2 regions of the Streptomyces sp. NPDC014801 genome follow, and region 1 is predicted to be linked to the other one. Evidence: riboswitches for the same ligand, from Rfam matches in the RefSeq annotation. Region 1 holds a riboswitch; the other holds the start of a gene.
What was found. A riboswitch is a leader RNA that binds a small molecule or an ion and turns the genes downstream of it on or off. The one in region 1 is predicted to bind ZMP and ZTP.
Positions count from the first base shown of each region.

Region 2: another riboswitch for ZMP and ZTP. It lies ahead of ACF1AL_RS17900 (glycine hydroxymethyltransferase); the one in region 1 lies ahead of ACF1AL_RS21235 (bifunctional 5,10-methylenetetrahydrofolate dehydrogenase/5,10-methenyltetrahydrofolate cyclohydrolase).

Region 1 covers NZ_JBIBXG010000008.1:293,802-298,003, forward strand. Annotated here, with positions in the region: gene ACF1AL_RS21230 (YncE family protein) at 1-318, opposite strand, end outside; gene ACF1AL_RS21235 (bifunctional 5,10-methylenetetrahydrofolate dehydrogenase/5,10-methenyltetrahydrofolate cyclohydrolase) at 636-1,487, opposite strand; ZMP/ZTP riboswitch at 1,507-1,589, opposite strand; gene ACF1AL_RS21240 (hypothetical protein) at 1,742-2,023, opposite strand; gene ACF1AL_RS21245 (nuclear transport factor 2 family protein) at 2,011-2,376, opposite strand; gene ACF1AL_RS21250 (hypothetical protein) at 2,549-2,842, shown strand; gene ACF1AL_RS21255 (S-(hydroxymethyl)mycothiol dehydrogenase) at 2,977-4,065, shown strand; gene ACF1AL_RS21260 (MBL fold metallo-hydrolase) at 4,062-4,202, shown strand, end outside.
Region 2 covers NZ_JBIBXG010000007.1:77,364-81,565, forward strand. Annotated here, with positions in the region: gene trpS (tryptophan--tRNA ligase) at 1-109, opposite strand, end outside; gene ACF1AL_RS17895 (hypothetical protein) at 366-998, shown strand; gene ACF1AL_RS17900 (glycine hydroxymethyltransferase) at 1,006-2,454, opposite strand; ZMP/ZTP riboswitch at 2,487-2,575, opposite strand; gene ACF1AL_RS17905 (glutathionylspermidine synthase family protein) at 2,653-3,837, opposite strand; gene ACF1AL_RS17910 (hypothetical protein) at 3,887-4,202, opposite strand, start outside.

The DNA.
Region 1 (4,202 bases):
GGAGTACATGTCGTCGGCGAACTGGTCGTGGCCCTCGCCGACGCTGTTGCGGATCGCCATGAAGTACACCCACTTGACGGGGTCGGCGTTGATCTCGGCGAGCCGCTGCTGCTTGTCCGGTACGACATCGATCCGGCCGATCCGCGCGAAGTCCCCGCTGGAGGCGATGACGTCGGCGGTGCCGTCCCAGTTGTTGCCGACGAACAGCACCTCCCGCAGGGGATCGGCCTCGGCACGGGCGGCGGTGGCGGGCGCGCCGGCGGTGAGCGCGAGGGCGGCGGCGACACAGCACAGAAGTCTGGGCCTGAAGGCGGGCATGACGGCTCCTCGGGGTGGGGTGGAACCCGAACACACGTGATGCGCAAGCGACTTACTGAAAAGTAAGGAAGGGGAGGCTGTCCCGGCAAGATGCGCGACACACCCGGTCACGGTCTGACGTGATCCGCGCCGCAGTGGTGGACGACGGCCACCCCGGCGTCCGGCCGTCCCGGCGTTTGGCCACCCCGGCGTCCGGCCGTCCCGACGCCGGGTCGCTGCGGCGGCCAGGCGACCAGGCGGCCGGAGCGGCCGGAGTTCTACGTCGATCAGACCGCCGCGATGATCAGACCGCCACGCCGATCAGGCCGCCGCGCTGATCAGGCCGCCCCGAGCTGCCGGGCCGCCGCGTCCACCGTCTGCTCCAGGAGCGTGGCGATGGTCATCGGGCCGACGCCGCCCGGCACCGGGGTGATCAGCGACGCCCGCTCCACCGCCGAGTCGAAGTCGACGTCGCCGACGTTGCCCTCGTTGTAGCCGGCGTCGATCACCACGGCGCCCGGCTTGAGGTCCTGGCCACGGATCAGCCGGGGGCGGCCCACGGCCGCCACCACGATGTCCGCCTCCCGCACGGCCGCCGACAGGTCCGGGGTGCGCGAGTGGCAGTAGGTGACGGTCGCGTCCCGCGCGAGCAGCAGCATGCCGGCCGGCTTGCCGAGGATCGCGCTGCGGCCCACGACCACCGCCCGCTTGCCGGACGGGTCGACGCCGTAGGCGTCGAGCAGGCGCATGATCCCGCCGGGCGTGCAGGACACGAAGCCGGGCAGGCCGAAGCTCATCGTCGCGAAGGACGCGAAGGTGACGCCGTCGACGTCCTTCTCCGGCGCGATCGCCTCGAAGGCCGCCCGCTCGTCGATGTGGTCGCCGACCGGGTGCTGGAGCAGGATGCCGTGCACGGACGGGTCCGCGGACAGGTCGCGCAGGGTGGAGACGAGCTCCTGGGTCGTCGTGCTCGCGGGCAGCGCCACATGGCGCGACGCGATGCCCGCGGTACGGCAGCGGTTCTGCTTCATCCGCACGTACGTGACGGACGCGGGGTCCTCGCCGACGAGCACCGTGGCGAGGGCGGGCGCCGTCCCCGTGCGCTCGGTGAGGTCGGCGGCGCGCCGGGCGGTCTCCTCGACGATCCGGCGGGCGAGCGCGGTGCCGTCCATGAGGCGGGCCTGGGTCATGTGCACTCCTGAGCGGTGTGACCTTCGCCCAGGCGCACGGCATCGACTCTGCGGGACCGCTCCCGGTGGTGCTCCACCTCAGCGCCAGTCACGGTCCGCGACCAGGGTAACGGAGGCGTCCCACGCCCCGGGGGCCGGGACGGCACGCCTGACCACGACGGTCCACCGGGCCGCCGCTCACCACCCGCTTACCACGACGGTCCGCCGGGCCGCCGCTCACCACCCCCTGACCGCGGCGTCCACGGAGCCGCCGCTCACCGCCTCCGCCGGTGCCGCCTGCGGACGGTGGGCACCGCCCGTACCGCCCGTACCGTGCGAGCCGTCCGCACGGGAGGCGGCCGCAGGCGCGGGCGGGCCGCGGTGAGGACCGCGCGCACCACGGCGGCGGACACGCGCCGGGTCGCCGCGGTGACCGGCCGCGGCCGGGAGACCTGGGCCGCGCCCGCCTTGCCCCGTCCGGCCCGCGCGGAGAACGTCCAGGTCAGCCGCGAGCTGACCTGGACGGAAGCTCCCCGTCGGCGCGCTACTCGTCCCATGCCTCGATCATGATCTGCTCGGAGATCTTGCCGTCCCGCAGGGTGAGCATCGACTCGGACAGGACGCGGGTGCCGTCGGGATACCGGCAGGACTCGCTGTACGCCGCGTGGTCGCCCTCCACCACGCACTGCTCGAGCTTGTGCGTCAGGTCGCGGCTGTAGACGTCGGCGAGCATCGCGCGGATCTCGTCGCGGCCGTGCAGCACCTTCGGGTTGCTGGGCTGGGCGTTGCGGTTCACCAGGCGGATCTCCGCGTCGTCCGCGTAGAGGGACGCGAGCGTGTCGGCGGTGTCCCCTTCGATGCCCCTGCGCAAGGTCTCCGTGTCGAATCCGGTGTCTGCGGTGGTGCCCATGGTGACCTCCTTGCCGGGCCCGCGACCCGAGGAAGGGACGGGCCGCACGGGCCTAACCCAAAGGCTCCTCCGCCCCGCCGGGCTCGGCAAGCGCAGCCGCCGGGCTGCGCCTGACGGGTGAGCGGCCCGGCGTGGCCGTGTCCACCCGGCCCCCGCGGCCGTTGTCGAAGGCATGATCTCCACTCGTCGTATCGTCGCCGCCGCCGCACTCGCCGCCGGGGTCGCCGGTCTCACCGCACCCACGGCGAACGCCGGTGTCCTGGGCTCCGACCAGCTGAACCCGATCAGCGTGCTCGACTCGCTCACCACCAGCGAGATCCCGGCCGAGCACCGGGACGAGGTCCCCCGGGTCTCCCAGCAGCTGGCCGGGCTGAACCAGGTCAACGAGCTCAACAAGCTGAACGAGCTGCACCAGGTCACCGACCTGGTCGCCCCGGTGACCGGCCTGCTTCCGGCCGTCGGCTGAGACCACCGCACGCATCGGGGGCCGCCCGTCGGGGCGGCCCCTCGGCATGTCCCGTCCGCTCCCCTCCGCGGAGGGGAGCCGCGCGTAGGGTCGGAACCGGGACGGATGCCCCGCCGAGGGAAGGATGGAGCAGCATGGCGCAGGAAGTACGCGGTGTGATCGCGCCGGGCCGGGACGAACCCGTGCGCGTCGAGACGATCGTCGTGCCCGACCCGGGACCCGGTGAGGCCGTGGTCCGCGTCCAGGCGTGCGGCGTCTGCCACACCGACCTGCACTACAAGCAGGGCGGCATCAGCGACGACTTCCCCTTCCTGCTCGGCCACGAGGCGGCCGGTGTGGTCGAGTCCGTCGGCGACGGCGTCACCGAGGTCGCGCCCGGCGACTTCGTGATCCTCAACTGGCGCGCGGTGTGCGGCCGGTGCCGGGCCTGTCTGCGCGGCCGACCCTGGTACTGCTTCGCCACCCACAACGCCACGCAGAAGATGACCCTCGCCGCCACCGGCCGGGAACTGTCCCCGGCCCTCGGCATCGGCGCGTTCGCCGACAAGACGCTGGTCGCCGCCGGCCAGTGCACCAAGGTGGACCCGGCCGTCTCGCCCGCCGTCGCCGGGCTGCTCGGCTGCGGGGTGATGGCGGGCATCGGCGCGGCGATCAACACGGGCGGTGTCACCCGCGGCGACTCGGTCGCCGTCATCGGCTGCGGCGGCGTCGGCGGCGCGGCGATCGCCGGGGCGTACCTGGCGGGCGCGGGCCGGATCATCGCCGTGGACATCGACGACCGCAAGCTGGCCACCGCCCGCACCCTGGGCGCCACCCAGACCGTCAACTCCCGGGACACCGACCCGGTCGAGGCCGTCCGCGAACTCACCGGCGGCTTCGGCGCCGACGTCGTCATCGAGGCCGTCGGCCGCCCCGAGACCTACCGGCAGGCGTTCTACGCCCGCGACCTCGCCGGCACCGTCGTGCTCGTCGGGGTGCCCACGCCCGAGATGACGCTCGACCTGCCGCTGCTGGACGTCTTCGGCCGGGGCGGGTCGCTGAAGTCGAGCTGGTACGGCGACTGCCTGCCCTCCCGCGACTTCCCGATGCTCATCGACCTGCATCTGCAAGGGCGCCTGCCCCTGGACAAGTTCGTCACCGAGACCGTCCGACTGGACGAGGTGGAGCAGGCGTTCGCGCGGATGCACCACGGTGGCGTGCTGCGCTCGGTGGTGACGCTGTGACGGCCACCCGCATCGAACGCCTCGTCACCGCCGGGCAGTTCACCCTCGACGGCGGCAGCTGGGACGTCGAGAACAACGTGTGGATCGTCGGCGACGACCACGAGGTGATCGTCATCGACGCGGCGCACGACGCCGAC
Region 2 (4,202 bases), on a different contig from region 1:
ACTCCTGGAGGGCCACCCACTGGCGCACGGCGCCGAGGTAGTTGCCGAGGTGGAACGAGCCGGCGGTGGGCTGGATGCCGGACAGCACGCGGGGTCGATCAGAGGCCATGCGCCCATTCTCGCAGAGCGCGGACCCCGAACAGGAACAGCCCGGAAACAGACCCGACCCGATCTTTCTCCGGGACGGTAACAGGGGGTGTCGCTGGTGGTTCGTCTGCGGGTGACCCCGCACCGCCGGGCCGCGCACCCCACGGCGGTCACGGCAGCCCCGGGTGCCGTGCGCTCCGGGGCAACCCGTCCCACGGCGTTCCCCGAGCGGGTGATGGTCGCGCAGACTGGGCGGGGCGAACAAGGGAGGGGCCGCGATGAGGGGATCGTGGGGTGTGGGGGCGGCGCTGCTCGTGCTGGGGGTCGCGGCGCCCGCCGGGGCCGTGACCGAGGAGCCCGACGTGGCCGTCGTCGTCACGGACGGTGGCCGCACCGAGGCCTGGCATGCCGGGGAGAAGGTGTTCGACGGGCTCCGCGAGCTGCTGGAGCCCGAGCGCACCGGTACCGAGCCGGTACCGCAGGACTGGACGCGCGGGCGGTACCCCACGGCGCGGTTCACCGTGCTGTGGGGGCTGACCGGCGTCGGGGGCTGGCCGCAGACCCGGCGCGCCCCCGGCGGCGACGTGGCGATGCTGCGCCAGGACCAGCTGTTCCTCGCCGAGGACGGCACCCCCTGGGTGCGCACCGACCCGGCGCCGGACCTGACGGACGACGACATCCGCTGGCACCGGGCGCCCCGCCGGGTGTACGACCGGCTGGCGGGCGACGGCTTCCCCTTGCTCGAGGGCACGCCGGCCGGCGAGGACGGGGGCGGTGTGCGGGAGCGCGTGGCGTGGGCGGCCGCGGGGGTCGCCGCCGGGGTCGCCGGCACGCTGCTGGTACGCCGCGCGGCGGCCCGGCACCGTGCCGGACCGCCGCGTGAGCCGCGTCAGGAGCTGATCGACCTGTGAGCGCGGGTCAGCCCAGGTCGATCTCCGGGTAGAGCGGGAAGCCGGCCACGAGGTCGGTGGCGCGGCGGGAGATCTCGTCGGAGATCTTCTCGTCGAGGACGTGCGCCGCCTTGGAGGGCGCGCCCGACTTGGTGGTGCCGGGCTCGGCGGCCGTCAGCACGCGGTCGATCAGGCCGGCCACCTCGTCCATCTCGGCGGTGCCGAGGCCGCGGGTGGTGAGCGCCGGGGTGCCGACGCGGATGCCGGAGGTGTACCAGGCGCCGTTCGGGTCGGCCGGGATCGCGTTGCGGTTGGTGACGATGCCGGAGTCGAGCAGCGCCTGCTCGGCCTGGCGGCCGGTGAGGCCGTAGGAGGTGGCGACGTCGATCAGGTTGAGGTGGTTGTCGGTGCCGCCGGTGACCAGCGTGGCGCCGCGCCGCATGAGGCCCTCGGCGAGCGCGCGGGAGTTGTCGACGATGCGCTGGGCGTAGTCGCGGAAGGACTCCTGCCGGGCCTCGGCCAGCGCGACCGCCTTCGCGGCCATGACGTGCGGGAGCGGGCCGCCGAGGACCATCGGGCAGCCGCGGTCGACCTGGTCCTTGAGGGAGTCGTCGCACAGCACCATGCCGCCGCGCGGGCCGCGCAGCGACTTGTGGGTGGTGGTGGTGACGATCTGGGCGTGCGGGACCGGGTCGAAGTCGCCGGTGAGGACCTTGCCCGCGACGAGGCCGGCGAAGTGCGCCATGTCGACCATCAGCGTCGCGCCGACCTCGTCGGCGATCTCGCGCATGATCCGGAAGTTCACCAGGCGCGGGTACGCGGAGTAGCCGGCGACGATGATCAGCGGCTTGAACTCGCGGGCCTGGGCGCGCAGCGCGTCGTAGTCGATGAGGCCGGTGGCCGGGTCGGTGCCGTAGGAGCGCTGGTCGAACATCTTGCCGGAGATGTTCGGGCGGAAGCCGTGGGTGAGGTGGCCGCCGGCGTCCAGGGACATGCCGAGCATGCGCTGGTTGCCGAAGGCCTGGCGCAGCTCGGCCCAGTCGGCGTCGGTGAGGTCGTTGATCTGGCGGACGCCGGTCTTCTGCAGGAAGGGCGCCTCGACGCGGTCGGCGAGGACGGCCCAGAAGGCGACGAGGTTGGCGTCGATGCCGGAGTGCGGCTGGACGTAGGCGTGGCGGGCGCCGAAGAGTTCGCGGGCGTGCTCGGCGGCGAGGGACTCGACGGTGTCGACGTTGCGGCAGCCGGCGTAGAAGCGGCGGCCGACGGTGCCCTCGGCGTACTTGTCGCTGAACCAGTTGCCCATCGCCAGCAGGGTGGCCGGGGAGGCGTAGTTCTCGGAGGCGATCAGCTTGAGCATCTCGCGCTGGTCGTGCACCTCCTGGCCGATGGCGTCGGCGACGCGGGGCTCGACGGCACGGATCACGTCGAGGGCGGCTCGGAAGGCGGTGGACTCGGTGGACAGCGGCTCGGCTGACATGGGGACCTCCGGACGTCGGCGTTCAGCGTTCACGGTACGGCCCAGGCGCACGGCACTGTGTCGGACGGGGCCGCTCCCCGATGGTCCATCCCATCCCAGCGCGCCAGTCACGGCCCACGGTCAGCCTACCGGGCGGGCCGGACGGCCGGGCGGGGCCGTCCACCATGCGGGCCGGCCCCACGGCGCTGGAGAAGTCCCCTAGAGGATCACGTGCGGCAGGAAGCGGGCGTACTCGTCGGTGATCAGGCCGGACGACTCGCGGATGCCGAGGCCGGCCGCCTCGTCCTCGACGACCCAGGTGCCCAGGACGACGTGGTTGCCGTCGAAGGCGGGCAGCGGGGCGAGCTGCTGGTAGCAGCAGGGTTCGTCGCGCGGGCCGGGCGCGCTGCCCGCCTCGTGGACGGTCACGCCGTCGCCCTCGCGGCCGAGGAGCGGCTTGGCGACCCAGCCGGGGCCGTCGGCCAGCTCGCGGGGGCCGTCGAGGTAGGCGGGCAGCAGGTTGGGGTGGCCGGGGTACAGCTCCCACAGGATCGCCAGCAGCGCCTTGTTGCTCAGCAGCATCTTCCAGGCGGGCTCGATCCACAGGGTGGAGCCGGTGCCGCCGCCGTTGTCGAGGGTGTCGAGGACGTGGTCGGCGAACCGGTCGGTCGTCAGCCACTCCCAGGGGTAGAGCTTGAAGCAGCTGCGGATGAAGCGGAGCCGGTTGTCGACGAAGCGGCCGGAGAGCGGGTCCCAGCCGATCTCCTCCATGGAGATCCAGTCGGTGTCCAGGCCGGCCTGCTCGGCGGTCTCCTTGAGGTAGGCGACCGTCATCAGGTCCTCGCCGAGCTCGTCGTCGGAGGAGTGCGCGAAGTACAGCGGGCTGCCGGGCGGCAGCAGCTTCGCCTGGTGGCGCCAGGCGGCGACCAGCCGTTCGTGCAGGGAGTTCCACTGGTCGGCGCCGGGGAAGCGGTCCTCCATCCAGAACCACTGCGGGGACGCGGCCTCCACCAGGGAGGTCGGCGTGTCGGCGTTGTACTCCAGCAGCTTGGCGGGGCCGGTGCCGTCGTAGCGCAGGTCGAACCGGCCGTAGACGGAGGGCAGTTCGGCGCGGCGGTGCCAGGCCTCGGTGACGGCGCCAGCGACGCGCGGGTCGGTGATGCCGAGGTCGGCGAGGCGGCCGGTGGCGACGATGTGCCCGGCGGCGGCCAGGCACATGCGGTGCAGTTCCTCGACGGTCTCCTCCAGCGCCTCGACCTCCTCCAGCGAGAAGACGTAGTAGGCGCTCTCGTCCCAGTACGGGCGCAGGGAGTCGTCGGGGTAGCGGGTGAGCGGGTAGATCAGGCCCTGTGCCTCGACGGTCTGCTGCCAGCCGGGGCGGGGTGCGACGGTACGGCGTTCCATGCGTGGTGGGGTCCTCGCGTCCTTGGCTTCTCGGTTCCCGGTGTCCCGCTCAGCCGCCGCCGCTGCCCTTGCCGCCGCCGAAGCCGCCGCGGTCGACGCCGTCGCCGTGGCTGCCGCCGGAACCGCCCGAACCGCCGCCGCCCTTGCGGGGCTTGGTGAAGGAGCCGCCGTCGACCCAGCCGTTCTTCTTCTTGCCGCCGTAGTACCAGGCGCCGGTGCCCGTGCCGGACTTGCAGTTCTTGTCGGAGACGACCTTGTAGCCCTTGGAGAGGTTGTAGCTGCCGCGGTCCACGCAGCGCTTGTCCGGGTCCGAGGAGCAGGCGGTCAGGGCGGCGGCGAGCAGTCCCATGCCGCCGAGGACCACC